One region of the Priestia sp. TGN 0903 genome, then DNA from elsewhere that is predicted to be linked to it. Evidence: riboswitches for the same ligand, from Rfam matches in the RefSeq annotation. Region 1 holds a riboswitch; each other region holds the start of a gene.
What was found. Region 1 has a riboswitch for cobalamin ahead of ACRPLY_RS03770 (ABC transporter substrate-binding protein). Riboswitches for the same ligand answer to the same signal wherever they lie in the genome.
Positions count from the first base shown of each region.

Region 2: linked by a shared signal. The riboswitch ahead of ACRPLY_RS00575 ((2Fe-2S) ferredoxin domain-containing protein) and the one ahead of ACRPLY_RS03770 (ABC transporter substrate-binding protein) in region 1 are both predicted to bind cobalamin.
Region 3: linked by a shared signal. The riboswitch ahead of ACRPLY_RS13275 (cobyric acid synthase) and the one ahead of ACRPLY_RS03770 (ABC transporter substrate-binding protein) in region 1 are both predicted to bind cobalamin.

Region 1 is NZ_JBOZGL010000001.1:720,308-725,560, reverse strand. Features, by position in the region: gene ACRPLY_RS03790 (BrxA/BrxB family bacilliredoxin) at 1-276, shown strand, start outside; gene ACRPLY_RS03785 (class I SAM-dependent methyltransferase) at 411-1,190, shown strand; gene ACRPLY_RS03780 (YpjP family protein) at 1,571-2,173, shown strand; gene ACRPLY_RS03775 (thioredoxin family protein) at 2,362-2,676, shown strand; cobalamin riboswitch at 2,767-2,899, shown strand; gene ACRPLY_RS03770 (ABC transporter substrate-binding protein) at 3,159-4,118, shown strand; gene ACRPLY_RS03765 (adenosylcobinamide amidohydrolase) at 4,207-4,815, shown strand; gene cbiB (adenosylcobinamide-phosphate synthase CbiB) at 4,820-5,253, shown strand, end outside.
Region 2 is NZ_JBOZGL010000001.1:105,631-110,883, reverse strand. Features, by position in the region: gene cobK (precorrin-6A reductase) at 1-411, opposite strand, end outside; gene ACRPLY_RS00585 (sirohydrochlorin chelatase) at 408-1,328, opposite strand; gene cobJ (precorrin-3B C(17)-methyltransferase) at 1,346-2,968, opposite strand; gene ACRPLY_RS00575 ((2Fe-2S) ferredoxin domain-containing protein) at 2,982-3,362, opposite strand; cobalamin riboswitch at 3,464-3,643, opposite strand; cobalamin riboswitch at 3,762-3,940, opposite strand; gene ACRPLY_RS00570 (hypothetical protein) at 4,087-4,245, opposite strand; gene ACRPLY_RS00565 (M42 family metallopeptidase) at 4,598-5,253, opposite strand, start outside.
Region 3 is NZ_JBOZGL010000003.1:442,792-448,044, forward strand. Features, by position in the region: gene ACRPLY_RS13265 (APC family permease) at 195-1,766, shown strand; gene ACRPLY_RS13270 (YdcF family protein) at 1,825-2,388, opposite strand; cobalamin riboswitch at 2,536-2,715, shown strand; gene ACRPLY_RS13275 (cobyric acid synthase) at 2,808-4,334, shown strand; gene ACRPLY_RS13280 (FecCD family ABC transporter permease) at 4,540-5,253, shown strand, end outside.

The DNA of each region.
Region 1 (5,253 bases):
TGCGCTGCTGGTTTAGCACGTCCTGCAGCAACGCAAGCGTACTTACAGTCTGAGCAAAAACCAGATCAAGTGGTAACTGTTTTTGCCGGTCAAGATAAGGAAGCAACAGCTAAAATGCGTGAATATTTTGGGGACATTGAGCCTTCATCACCGTCTATGGCACTTTTAAAAGGAAAAGAAGTTGTTCATTTTATTCCTCGACATGAAATTGAAGGTCAGCCGTTAGAAGTTATTTTTGAAAACATTTTAAATGGCTTTAAGCAGCACTGTTCATAAAATGTCCTGCTTTTGTCACATCTAGTATATAGATTTTTAGAGAAAAATCGCATATACTTTATAAGAAAAAGGATGTCTATCGGCATCCTTTTTCTTTATGTAAATAGCCAAACAGTGTAGGGGGAGTTATGAAAGTGATTGTTACGACTGCTGGTCGAACAAATGAACAGATGATTGTAAAAGCCAAACAAGTAGCCGCTGATTTAAGTATACCTTTTGTAACAAGAGAGAAGAAATCTGTTGCAGATCTTCAAAATCTTGAAGCTGCAGACGTGCTGGTTGTCGGTAAAAATAGAGTAGAGTTGCACGTCCAAAATGAAGAGGAACCTATTTTTTTTCATCCAAACTCCGCTATGTTTAGAGTGAAGAGATGGCTGCGGGGAGAACGTGATCCGTTTATTGAAGCTGCTGGTTTAGAAAAAGGAATGAGCGTGCTTGACTGTACACTTGGTCTTGCATCGGATAGTATGATGGCGAGCGCAGCGGTAGGGAAAAGCGGGAAAGTTGTCGGACTAGAAGGCAACCGCTATGTAGCTTATTTAGTCAAACAAGGACTTTTAAATTGGGAAAGTGACGTACAAGAGTTGAATGATGCAATGAAGCGTATAAACGTGGTTCATCAAAATTTTGAATCGTTTTTGGCGTGTTGTGAAGATAATTCTTTTGATGTTGTCTACTTTGATCCTATGTTTCAAGAACAAATTGAGGAATCGAATGGAATTAACGGTATTAAAGCAATAGCACTGTATACCACGCTGACGCCAATGGCTATACAAGAAGCAAAAAGAGTAGCCAAACAAAAGGTCATGCTAAAAGATCATTGGAAAAGCAGTCGTTTTAAAGAGCATGGATTTACTGTGCAAAAACGAAAAACATCAAAATTTCATTACGGGACAATTGATATACAAAAATAACCAAAAAAGTAAAATTAATTACGCTTATTGAAAAGACTTCCAAAACCTTTTAGGAATTAAAAAGTTTTGGAAGTTTTTTTTATGAATTTCATCTAAAGTTCATAAAAGTATGATATATTTTTGAACATAAAAATACTTTTGTGTTTAAGCATCCAGCAAAAAAGGAATATCTTGTATAGGTTTCCGCTCGGTGTGACAACCTCAAACAGAAGAAGGAAGGTGGTAACTGAAAAGTCGTCAAATGCCCGTAGACAGCATAAATGAATAAGCAAATATAGGTAAAAAATTAATAAGTATGTTACAATACCTAGTGAGTTATGATAATGAATTTTACAATATGAAAAGACCATATGGGAAAAGATGAGAAAGGAAAGATACGAATGCCTAGATGGATAAAAAGAATGCTAATTGTATTTATTACAGTATTTACATTTGGGCTTGTCACTCCACCAGAATATTTATACGTTGATGATGCAAAAGCGGACAAGCAACATAAAGCAGGGTATGTAAGAGAAACAACTCCTGTCACAGCTGTTATAGAAGATATTCATTTGCCATATGAAGAACCAAAATATGAAGACGTTTCATCATTTGTTACGTATGCAATGGAATCAGCTGAAAAACAGTCAGTGGAAAAATTCGGAACAAAAATTGGTCCTGTCATTGAAGATGAATTTCGTCAAGCAGTGTTACCTAAAATTGAAGAAGTGCTGACCGACATTGGCACTGAACGTGAACAGTCAATTCAGAATCTCGAGATAAGCGAGCACCCTGCTGCTGGCTACGGTGAAAAGATTTTCCATGTATATGACCGGGAAACCGGTCAGGACTTAATACGGTTTCATGTACGGCGTGAAAATCCTCCAAAAGATGGATACTGGTTTAATTTTCACTATCATGCGGCCGCAGATAATTTTCAAAAGCATTATGATTTAGGGAAAATTTATTGGAACCGAAACATGCCGCCTAAGTGGTTCAGCTGATAATAGACACAACATTCTACAATTTCGAAATGTTAGCTTTTTTAAGCTAGCATTTTTTTACGTCTAAAACCGTTATGGTCTAAATAAGCTGAAACATTAGCACAACGATAAAAAAATCGTTTATAATGAAGTCAGACTTCTTACTATAGAATTGTAGGAAGGAACGAATAGACGCTGGAGGTAACACAATGAAACAATTTACGGAAGAAAAACAATTTCGCGAACAAATTAAGAATGAAACACTAAGCGTTGGGATTTTTACGACAACGTGGTGTCCTGATTGCAAACGTTTGGATATGTTTATTGATGAAATCGTTGACGAAAATACAGATAAAGCATGGTTTAAAATTGACAAGGATGAGTTTGAAGAACTTTCTGCTGAAAACAATGTAATGGGTATTCCTTCTCTTCTTGTATATAAAAACGGTGAAAAAATTGCGCACCTGCACAGTGCAAATGCTAAAACGCCTGAAGCGGTCCGTGAATTTTTAGCAACTCTTTAATTCCCTAAGCTGCGAGAGCATTCTCGCAGCTTTTTTTGTGAGAATGGCTATTTCCATTTTTCGATGAGTGGGGTATACTAGGACAAGTGAATAATCGTAAAGCAATAAGGTCTCAATTTAAAGATTGAGTGAAAAGGGAAGTCTGGTGAAAAACCAGCGCGGTCCCGCCACTGTAAGCGCTTTGTGCGTAAGTCAGGAGACCTGCCTTATTGTTAGCTGTGAAACCTTCGAGGAAGGGTGAAGCAGGGTAATGAACATACATATCAAGTATAGTGAACGGATTCTTTTCCTGCTTATCTTGACGTTACCTGCTTTGCTTTCAATTGAAAGTAAAGCTTTTTTATTTTGAAGCTGCTGCCGAGCAGTATACATAGTCAAAGCGGAAAAAACGGGATAGCGCTGCTTTTTGCATGATCATTTGCTTTTTCTTTAACGTGGAGGTTTCGTATTCACAATGAACAATATATAGGGGGAGTATTTAGATGAAAAAATGGCTTTCGTATTCCATTATTGCGCTGTTAGTCATCGTACTTGCTGCATGCGGTGCAGGCAGCCAAAGCAACAGTGATAAAAAAACGAAGCAAGATACAGAACAAACGTCACAAGCTGCGTTTCCAGTGAAGGTAAAAGACGCGCGTGATAAAGAAATTACGTTGAAAAAACAGCCTAAGAAAATTGTTTCATTAATGCCAAGTAATACGGAGATTGTATATGCCCTTGGCCTTGAAAAAGAATTAGTCGGTGTCACAAGCAACGATGATTATCCTAAAAGCGTAAAGAAAAAAGCGCAGGTGGGAGATATGAACGTTAATGCAGAAAAAGTTATTGCTTTAAATCCTGATTTAGTGCTGGCACACGCTTCAAGTATGGGCGTTTCAGATGAAGTATTTAAACAAATTGAAAGTGCGGGTATTCCGGTATTTGTTGTAAAAGATTCAACAACGTTTGATACGGTTTATGATTCTATTACGCAAATTGGTAAATTAACGGGTAAAACAAAAGAAGCTAATCAAACAATTAAAGACATGAAAGAAAAAGTAGCTTCAATTGAGAAAAAAGCAAAAACGATTTCAAAAGAAGATCGTAAAAAAGTATGGATAGAGGTATCGGGAGCTCCTGAGATTTATACAACAGGAAAAGGTACGTTCATGAACGAAATGCTTACTATGATCGGTGCTGATAACGTAGCGGCTAGTGAAAAGGGTTGGGTTAAGTTTTCTGAAGAGCAAGTTGTTAAGTTAAACCCTGACGTTATTATCGCAACGTATGATGCAGACAAAAATGAGATTATGAAGCGTCCCGCTTGGAGCAGCATGACTGCTGTAAAAGAGGGGAACATCGAAAAGGTTGATCAAAACAAAATCAACCGCTTAGGACCTCGTATTGTAGATGGCTTAGAGGACTTAGCAAAAGCAGTATACCCTGAGGTGTACAATAAATAAAAAGAGGGACCATATTCCAGTTCGAATTGAAAAGGGGATTGGTCCCTTTTCACATCTTAAAATTGAAGAACGGCCTGAGCTTTTAATCATGAAAACCGAGACTTCTTATAAAACATACAGCTCAGGCGTTTTAGGAACAGGCATCATGGAAACGGACACCTTTTACAATCGATTTGTTCATAAAGACTATTATTCAGATACTCCTTCTTTAGAGTATGAGCAATATTTGATGAAAGAAAATGTGCGCCATGAGCAAATCGTAGGGTTGATGACAGCGGTTTGGTTAAAAGAAAGAGCGGTTTACTGTTATGAAGGCTACGGAGTAAGAGTAGCTTCCGTGATAACGGCTGGAGTAGGAAACGCAGTGGATATTACAGCTGACGAAGCTGTTCCATTTTATTCTTCTCCCGGTACAATTAATATGTTTTTTTTCGTGGAAGGCACGCTTACGGATGCGGCGTTTTTACAGCTTTTTATTGCCGCTACAGAAGCCAAAACAAAAACGCTGTCACAGCTGGGTGTCATAGATCCAGCTACAAAGACGATTGCTACGGGAACATCTACGGACAGTATCTCAGTTGCAGCGTCTCAGCAAGGACCATTATATGAATATGCAGGCTCTATGACCGCTTTAGGTCAAGCGGTAGCCAAGCTGGTAAAAATAAGCTTAGAGCAGGCACTTAAGGAAAAGAGGTGAAGAAATGAGTATTGCACAAGCGATGATTGCACACCTGACAGCCATGACGATTGCTCTACTCATTGACCGAATCATAGGCGACCCAGAAAATTGGCCGCATCCCGTTCGCTGGTTTGGCAAGTGGATTTATTGGATGGATTCCAGGTTAAATAAAGGCGCAGGAAAACGATTCAAAGGATTGCTTCTTGTGATAAGTATGGTGGTGCTCGCAGGAGTTATTCCTTTTTTATTCCTTCATGCTTTGTACGGAGTTCATTTTATACTAGGTGTTTTAGTAGAGGGCGTAATGATTGCGACTACTATATCCACTCGTTCCTTAAGCGAAGCTGCTTATAAGGTGCAAAAGCCGCTTCAGCTAGGAGATATGGAGAAAGCTAGATATGAAGTAAGCATGATTGTGGGACGAGATACGGATCGTTTATCAGAAGGAGAAATTGC
Region 2 (5,253 bases), 610 kb from region 1:
CAGCGTCTTGCTGCCTGTTGTCAGCATAATAACTCCTTTTTTCTCAGCTGCTACTTCAGCTGCTTCTTCATACGTAGAAACCATCGTCATATTGTCGTAGGTAAAAGCCTGCGAAGCCCGCTCATAGCGTATGTAAGGAATCGATGTTTCAGCAGCCGCACCGATGGCGTTTTTAGATGCTTCTTCGGCAAAGGGGTGACTTGCATCCACAATAGCTTTTACACCATGTTCGTTTATAAAAGTCATCATATCTTCTTGTGTGAGACGTCCAATTTTCACTTTCACTTCTGCTCGCTGTAATTCGATTGCTGCATTGTCGGTTACAACCGTCGCCGTAACGTCGTAACCTTCTTTTTTCACTTGAACAGCTAATGCACGTGCATCGCTAGTTCCCGCTAACAATAAAATCATTTTAACTCGCCGACCTTATCTTCATGGTGGTGATGGTCATGATGGTGATCGTGGTGATGGTGATCGTGGTGATGGTGCCCGTGATCATGATCGTGATGATGATGGTGATCAATATGCTCCATAATGCCGAGGCGATATTGACATGTATCGCAGTTCATTTTCACTTCGCCTTCTAATCCTTCTTCAGCACGTTCTTTTAAAATTGTCTGCAGTTTTGGATGAAAACCGAAATAGCCGGCTAGCTTAAACTCAATGTTTTCATGCTGCATTTTATACTGCTTCACCATTTCTTCCAAACGCTTAATTAGTACTCCTGTAAATAAGAAATACGGGAGAATAACCACTTTTTTAGCGCCCAGTTTTAAACATCGTTCCACTCCTTCATCAATCAATGGAGCGGTCACGCCCATAAAAGAAGTTTCGACGATTTTGTAGTTTGTTTTTTCCCAAAGAAGGCGCGTAATTTTATATAAATCACTGTTTGCATCAGGATCGCTTCCTCCTCGCCCTAAGACAATAACAGCCGTGTCTTCAGCTGGAGTTTCTAAATTTTCTCCTGATTCTTGTAATCTCGTTTTTAAAATTTCAAGGGCTTCTTCATGAACGCCAATGGGACGTCCGTACACGAAGTTTACGTGTGGATATTTTTCCTTAGCTTCATCTATAGCCGCCGGAATATGTATTTTTGAGTGGCCAGCTGGCAAGAGCATAATTGGAACTACAACTACATCTGTCGCTCCTTTTGCCACACATGTATCAATGCCTTGACTTACATTCGGACGTTCAAACTCTAGAAAACACGTTTCTACTAAAATAGATGGGTCCCAATCATGCTTCATAGTCGAGATAAACTCGCGAATTTGATCGTTCCCTTCAGGATCTCTACTTCCATGACCGACAAATAAAACTGATTTCATATAATGCCCTCCCATTTTTAATCTCCACACGGAGCTGGTTCTACTTTTATTTTTGGTGTTATATCTTGATAGTCGAATCCATAAACATTCTTCACACGCTTAAAGAATTTATGAAACCGCTCATTTGGATGACCTTTTTCTTTATATTCATGGACAATGTTCTCCACTATTTCAACAATGTCATCGGGCGCTATGCCTTCCGCCACAATTTGACCTGAATGGGCGTTTCGTCCAACCGTTTTAGCCCCTAAAAATAAGTCAAACGCACCTTTTCTGTAGACAATGCCGATATCTTCTTGAACAGCACCGTAACAGGCCATACCGCATCCATTAATACCAAGCTTCAGCTCTTTTGGCATGTCCATTCCACCGAGACGCTTTTGTAATTGTTCCGTATGCGGGATGGCGTCACTTTTTTCTCCATCACAAAAATCACACGCTTTAATTGTAAACACGTCTCCGACTGGAGATAGTAAAAAGGAAGCTGATTGGAGCTTTTTAATAATCACATCTGGCTGAGCCGTTGGAATTTGCAGTTTGATTTGATGGTCAGGCGTATACTCCATCGTACCTTTTTCACCAACAACTTCTGCTAGTGTTGTCATTTGAACGGGCGTAAACTTCTTATTTGCAAGCCCTGGACTAACTGCCACTTCAAAAATAGACTCAATTGGCTGGTGTACGACCGGTGAAGTAGTTTCACCTAAAATTGCTTGAAGCGCTTCTTCTGCCAGAGCTCGTGAAGCTGCTTTTTCTTCTTTTGTGTTCTGAACATCTTCAATAGCTGAAGCCGTTTGCTTTACAGTCTCCTCTTGATCAAGAGCCCATGGTTCTGCTTCTTTTCGAAGTCGCTGATGCGGTCTTAGCGGCTGCTCTGTTTGGTTGAGGGTATATTTACGCTGATACCCGCGCGGTGTAATCATTAAGTCATCGTAAAAGAACGTAGATGAATTTCCGACAACAACGGTAGTCAGCATGCCTATTTCATGATTTAACATGTCTTTTAAATTGGTCATTACCACTTCTTCACGGTCACGATAAGCGCTTTTCACAAGACCAACAGGCGTATCGGGGGAACGGTATTTTAATAAAATCCTTTGCGCTTCCACAATTTGTCTTGTGCGTCTTCCGCTTTTCGGATTATAAAAAGCTACTACAAAATCTGCTTGTGCAGCTGCTTCGATTCGTTTTTCGATTAACTCCCAAGGCGTAAGGTGGTCACTTAAACTAATCGTACAGGCATCATGCATCACGGGCGCCCCAAGGAGGGATGCGCATGAATTAATAGCCGAAATGCCAGGAATCACTTCCAGCTCTACGCCCGTTTCTTTTTTCCATCCTTTTTCAATCAACACTTCATACACAAGGCCGGCCATTCCGTATACTCCTGCATCTCCGCTTGAAATGACCGCCACGGTTTTTCCCGCTTCAGCTTGCTTTACGGCTTCTTGTGCACGGCTTACTTCTTCGGTCATTCCTGTACTAATAATTTGCTGATTCGTTAATAGTCCTTGAATTAATTCCACATAGGTTTTATAACCAATGATCATATCACTTTCTTGAATGGCTTCTCTTGCTCGCTGTGTAATATGTTCAAAGCTTCCTGGGCCGAATCCAATAACTAACAGTTTACCTTTCATGCTAGCTCCTCCTTTATGCGTTACTTTTTACTTTGTCAATTCCTTCTATGGAGTCACTCTTTTCCGGAGAAACAAAACCGTTTTGATCATATTCATAAATAAGTGATTCCTTTATACTGCAGCCTCCTGCTAAATGTTCTTCAACAATTCGATGAGCTACGTTTTCAGTGACCTGCTTGTACCAATCTCCTGAAGGGTACACGATAGCTACAGGAGCATCTTTGCATCTTCCGTTACAGCGCGTACGGGTTGTGTGAACCGCTTCATCTAGATTCAGTTCAGTCACTTTATTTCGAATAGCTTGCGTGGCTTCTTCTCCACCTTTTCTCATACAGCTGCTTCCATTACAAATCAATACGTGATGTTTTGTTCCATTTAAGTTCCACGTCGTCACACTTATTCGCTCCTTTACTAAAAAAACGCCTCTATCAATGATAGAGGCGCAGAAAAATTCAAACTAAGTTTTTGCACTTCCACCTATATCCCGTAGGGTAAGCTTCGCATTAGAAAAAGGCTGGTTTCCTGACTTCGATTCATCACTTGATTGCGCCTTCCCGAATACAGTGGCATATGCAATCAGCTCCTCTTCACAGTGGCGGGTACCGCGCTGGCTTCACACCAGACTTCCCATTTAACGCAATGTGAACATTGCGCACCTTTTTTGCACGATATGTAGTTTTGTGCTACGAGAAAAACCCGCTTCGCTAATATGCGAGCGGGTAAAACGTCAGAATAAAAGTGTACACGAATGCCACTTTAAGCCAACGTTTCCCTTCCCGCTCCCCGGAGAAATAGAAACTTCACAATAAAGACAGGTCTCCTGACTTGTGTATCATTCTACTTGAGAACCTTCCCGTGATTTTTCCACAGTGGTTATACTCGTTCGTCCACACTTACAGTTGCGGGGGCAGTACTGGTCTTTCACCAGTTTCCCTATTAAGCCTTCTTGGCATCTTTACTGTTGCTGTTTGATATATATGAACCTTTTAAACTATCAGAATAATAGAAGTAACTACCATATCATAGCGTACATTTTTTTTTATTTCAACTCTATTCTTTTCGTAAGATACAAGAAGCTATGAAAAAACAAGAGCATAAAGTCAGCTCTTGTTTTTTCATTATATAGCTACTAATGTTAAATGAGGATCATTATAATACACGACTTCTGAAAGAACTTTACAGCCATTTGTTTTTGCAAAAGCTTCTCTCGCCTGCGTTTCAGTTTCAAATTCAAACATTTTCATTTCTTTTCCAGCATATACCGTCAGTACCCACATGAAAAGATTCGCCTCCGATTATTGTAGTGATCGCTATATCCACATTATGACGAAACCATATCCTTTTGAAAACCCATTCTACAAAACTTGTCACAAGAAACTTTTAAAAATTTAAAAACATTTTAACTTCTGTAAATGAACAAAATGTACAAAAGGTTTAAGCCGTATTATACCTCTTTAAAAAAGGTGCTTTTTTTACCAACTGTTGCTTCACCAGTAAAAAAATATATAGTATTTATTAAAAAAAGAAGCCGGACAGCCGGCTTCTTTTTTAGGAAAGGAAAGTACAGACATCACAGTCCCGTCCTGCTCTTTGTTTTGCATAAAAATACACTAATTAAATATTCCTTTCTTAAAGCAGAACCATGTTCGATTGCACATAGTGGTAAAGAAGCTTGTACGTATGGTTTAATGAATCTTGATGCGTTCTCTCAAACGCATGAGAAGAATCAATTCCTGGACCAATTAAGCCGTGTACGATGTCATGCCCGGCACGAATAGCAGCAGAAGCATCTGATCCGTAAAACGGATAAATATCTAATTTGTACTGAATATCATGCTGCTTAGCTAGCTCCACCAAATGCTTTCTCAAACCGTAATGATATGGGCCGCTTGAATCTTTTACACAAATAGACACGGTGTATTCATCAGTAGATTGTCCATCTCCCATGGCACCCATATCAACCGCTAAGTATTCTACCGTTTGAGGCGTAATATTAGAATTTCCTCCGTATCCAATTTCTTCATTATTTGAAATAAGAAAGTGCGTAGTGTATGGCAGTTCGATCTGCTCTTCTTGAATTGTTTTCATGAGCTGAAGCAATAAAGCTACGCTTGCTTTATCATCGAGATGACGAGATTTAATAAAACCGCTTTTTGTTATTTCTACACGAGGATCAAACGAAACAAAGTCGCCGACTTCAATTCCAAGACTGCGAACATCTTCTGCGCTATGTACTTTTTCATCCAATCGAATTTCTATATTATCTTGATTTCGCTCAGCTTTAC
Region 3 (5,253 bases), on a different contig from region 1:
TGTGGAATTTATGCGCTATACATAAGCAATTCAACGATGTTTTACAAAAAAAAAAGTTTTTAACTTGGTTTTTTAGAGAATATTTGTTAACATATCCACTTGTGAGGTCTTAGTAAGAGGAGGATGATGTAAAGAATCCCATATCGGACGCAAGGGCGTAGATATGTGGAGTGGAAATTTTAAAGGAGGATATTATGTCTGATCAAGGAAATCAAGGAAAGTTTAAAAAATCAATATCGTTACTTGACCTAACGTTAATTGGGATGGGAGCTATTTTTGGTTCCGCCTGGTTATTTGCGGTTAGTAACGTAGCGTCAAAGGCTGGTCCAGCCGGAAGTTTTTCGTGGCTGATTGGCGGAGTCATTATTTTACTTATCGGTTTAGTGTATGCTGAACTTGGAGCAGCGCTGCCGCGTACCGGTGGAATTATCCGTTATCCGGTTTACTCACATGGTCATTTAGTGGGTTACTTAATTTCATTCATTACCATTATTGCTTACACAAGTTTGATTGCCATCGAGGTAACGGCTGTACGTCAGTATGTTGCGTTTTGGCTTCCTGGTCTAACTAAACATGGTTCTGAATCGCCTACTACAATCGGCTGGTTATTTCAGTTCGCGTTATTAACGCTATTTTTTATCATTAACTACGTAAGTGTAAAAGCATTTGCTAAGTCAAATGTTATTATATCTGTGTTCAAATATGCGGTTCCTCTTACAATTATCGTCGTGTTAGCTTATCACTTTAAATCAGCTAACTTTACAACTGGCGATTTTACTCCGTTTGGTTTTAATGGTATTCAAGCAGCCATTTCAACAGGTGGCGTTATGTTTGCTTACCTAGGACTTCACCCTATTGTTTCTGTAGCCAGTGAAGTTAAAAACCCGCAGCGTAATATTCCAATCGCGCTCATTATCTGTATTGTACTTTCAGCGATTATTTACACAGCACTGCAAGTATTGTTCATTGGTAACATTCCGGCTGATATGCTATCAGGAGGATGGGGAACAATTCAAGAGCAATTCTCTTTACCATTTAAAGATATTGCACTTATTTTAGGCCTTGGCTGGTTAGTAACGCTTGTTATTTTTGATGCTATTTTATCACCAGGCGGTAACGGGAACATCTTCATGAATACAACTTCTCGTTTAGTTTATGCTTGGTCTCGTAATGGAACACTATTTAAACGTTTCTCAAAAGTAGATAAGAAAACAGGAATTCCACGTGCGTCACTATGGCTATCGTTTGGAATGTCCGTATTCTGGACACTGCCATTTCCTTCTTGGGAAGCGCTAGTAAACGTATGTTCAGTAGCACTTATTCTGTCTTATGCGATTGCGCCAATTTCAGCTGCTGCATTCAGAGTAAATGCAAAAGACCTTAAAAAGCCTTTCAAATTAAAAGGCATGAGCGTTATTGCTCCTGTGTCATTTATCTTCTGTTCATACATCGTATATTGGTCAGGATGGACGACAATTTCTTGGCTTCTAGGATCACAGCTTCTAATGGTTGTTATCTACGTAGCATTTAAGAAATACGTACCAACTGACGTTGTAAAATTTGCACAGCAGCTTAAATCTGCTTGGTGGCTAGTTGCTTATTATATTATTATGCTTGTTATCTCTTACCTAGGCTCATTTGGTGGAGGACAAGGTGTGCTAAGCAACCCGCTTGACTTAATTTTAATTGCTCTTGTTTCAATCGGTATTTTCTACTGGGCGAAATACACGGGTTTGCCAAAAGCAGTTATCGATACGGATGATTAATAAAAAACACGGCATGAATTCATGCCGTGTTTTTCGTTTGTATAGGGGCGTACTCTATTTATTTATCAAACAGCCACGTTTTTAAGATAGCAGCATACTCACGAAAGTAGGCTTGAAGTTTAATTGAATTTGGTGTCTTTGCACCTAAAGGATAAACGTCAAAACCTTGACGCTTGGCAATAATAGAGGCGCGAAATAAATGAAAATCACTGCTAACAAGCACGACTTTTTTGTGTTGAATATCAACTTTCTTTTTAGTGAAAGTGAAATTCTCAAAAGTAGAAGTTGACTGATCCTCTTTTATCATTCGATTCTTTTTAATTCCTTCTTTTCGTAGAAAACGATAGGCTGCTTCTGCTTCAGAAATTTCTTCATCGGATCCTTTTCCACCCGTTACGATAACTTTTGTTTGTTTATGAGTCTTTAAATAAGATAAAGCCGTTTTTGCTCGTTCTTTTAAACTAGGAGACATTTGATCTCCGTCTACTTTCGAACCTAAAATGAGCACATAATCTGCTTTTTGCGGAACAGGCTGATGAGCGGTTTGATACATACAAAAAGACATGATTACAGCATAAAGAACAAGCAAACTAATAAAGATATAAATGATTTTTTTCTTCAACTACGAGCACCTTCCTAGCTATTTCATAAGATGTTTGGAAAATAATTGTTATTATAGCATACGAGACCCAAATAAGTATAAACACAGTAATATATAATAATAGAAGAAAATCGTTATTGTGAATGGTTATAAAATTCGTTACAATAAAGAATAAATGATTTTAAAAGTGCCTCTAAGGAGGATAATAGGGAAATCGGTGTAAATCCGGTGCAGCCCCCGCTACTGTAAATGTGGATGAACCTGCAAAGACCCACTAGTCAAACTAGGAAGGATGCAGAAGTAAAATGAAGCATAAGCCAGGAGACCTGCTTTTAAAAACCCCTTATTTTTCGGTGGGAGAAATAAGTCAAGACAATGTGTTAATGAGCGCATGACCAAACCTTGACTTTTACAGTTAAGGTTTTTTTATGTGATAGGGAGTGGAAAAAGTGAAAAAAGGAAAACCTCTTATGATTCAAGGAACGCACTCAGACGCTGGAAAAAGCATGATTGCTACAGCGTTTTGCCGTATTTTTAAAGAAGACGGCTATCAAACTGCACCGTTTAAATCGCAAAATATGGCGCTTAATTCATACATTACAATGGATGGAAAAGAAATTGGAAGAGCGCAAGGAATTCAAGCTGAAGCGGCTGGAGTAGAAGCAACAACCAATATGAATCCTATTTTAATTAAACCAACTCGTGATCATGAATCTCAAATTGTCGTTCATGGAAAGCCGCTTCGTAATATGTTTGCTTTTCAGTATCGGCAAGAATTTTTTAATGAAGGTTTGAACGTTATCACGGAGTCTTATAAAGAGCTTGCCAATCATTATGATCGAATTGTGATTGAAGGTGCTGGAAGTCCTGCTGAAGTGAATTTGAACGATCGGGAACTGGTAAATATGCGCGTAGCAAAGATAGCCCAAGCCCCTGTTGTGTTAGTAGGAGACATTGATAAAGGAGGGGTTTTTGCGAGTCTGGTGGGTACTCTTCAATTGCTTCCAGATGAACATAAACCTAGAGTAATTGGAGTGTTAATCAATAAATTCCGAGGAGACTTAGAGCTTTTAAAACCGGGGTTGAAGTGGTTTGAAGAATACACGGGAGTTCCGGTACTAGGAGTGATTCCTTATATGCACGACGTGGAAATTGACGCTGAAGATTCGCTATCACTCAGAAATTACTCAACGCTTGTGAATCCGTTAAAAGAAATCGATATTGCGGTTATCTCGTATCCTCGCATCTCAAATTTTACGGACATTGATCCTCTAAGCTTAGAAGAAGACTGTCATGTGAGACTTGTAACCAAGCCATCACAACTAGGTACGCCTGATTTAATTGTTTTACCAGGAAGCAAAAATACGATTGAAGATGCGCAGTTTTTACAAGAAAGCGGCCTGGCTCTAGCCATTAATCAAGTCTTGAACGCAACAAACGCTCACGTTATTGGCATCTGCGGGGGATATCAAATGTTAGGCGAGACAATTACGGACCCCGATGCAGTAGAGTCCCGGATTGAATCTATTAAAGGGCTGGGTTTGCTTCCAGTGGAAACCGTTATGACAACCAGCAAAAAAACAGAAAGAGTTTCTGGATATGTTCAGTTAGAGAGTGAGAAGGTTTCGATTGAAGGCTATGAAATTCATATGGGAAAGACGGTTTCTAAAAGCATAACGGAAGCCTTTGCGGTGGTAGATGATCAAAAAGAAGGAACGGTTAAAGACAACATCATTGGCACGTATGTTCATGATGTGTTTCATAACGATGCTTTGCGCAGAGCTTTGCTTAATCAAATTCGTAAACTTAAAAAATTGCCGCCTATTACGGATACATTCAACAGTCGCCTGCAAAAAGAGGAGTCTTTTTCAAAAGCAGCAGCATATGTGAGAGAAGCTGTAGATATGGAAAAGCTGTATCATTTAATAGACAACTATAAAAGCCCGGAGCAAGCACAAAAAGTGTAGCTTGTAGAGGTTTTCGCTTGTTTTTTCACCGAGAACTTTAGTACGCTATTCTACGTTGCCTAGTTCAACAGTCTAGCACTCGTAACAAATAAAAGATGATTGTTTCCAATACTATGTAGGATGGAAACATGGTTTATGGACAGGAAAATGAATGGTTAATGTAATGTAAAACATCACGCCTCGTTTCCTAGAGGAGCTGAAAGTATTGATTTTTAAACGTATTTTTTTAAACAAAGCATCTATTTTATACATAGTCAGTTTATTTATTGTATGTACTTCGGTGATTATGGGAGTATTTATTGGTACAGTTTCGTTAACCGTAGGAGATACAATCAAAATTATTATTGGCCACCTTACCGGACTATCCTTATATCACGGTCCGGAAAACATGGATTTAATCATTTGGCAAATTCGTTTTCCAAGAGTACTGGTGGCATTTTTAGTAGGAGCTTCGCTTTCAATAGCAGGAGCTGCCTTTCAAGGGCTATTAAGAAACTCTCTTGCAGATCCTTACACGATCGGAGTTTCCTCAGGTGCAACCCTTGGCTCTGTCATGGCAATTTATTTTCACTGGAGTATTTTTGGTTTGTCTATCTTCACGCTGCCTGTAGTCGGCATCGTATCTGGTTTTATTACTCTTCTTTTAGTTTTTGGTATTACGAAACTCGCAAGCGGCAATTTGGCCAATGAAACCATCATCTTAGCGGGGATTATTTTATCATCCTTTATGAGCGCGCTTATTTCATTAATTGTAGCTCTTTCTCCTGAAGAAGATGTAAGGCAGGTTTTATATTGGCTAATGGGAAGCGTATCAATGAGAGGATGGTCGCATATTCAAATTTTAGGGCCGTTCTTTTTAGTCGGTACGATTATGCTGCTGTTACATGTGAAAGAGCTGAACGGCTTAGCATTTGGCGAT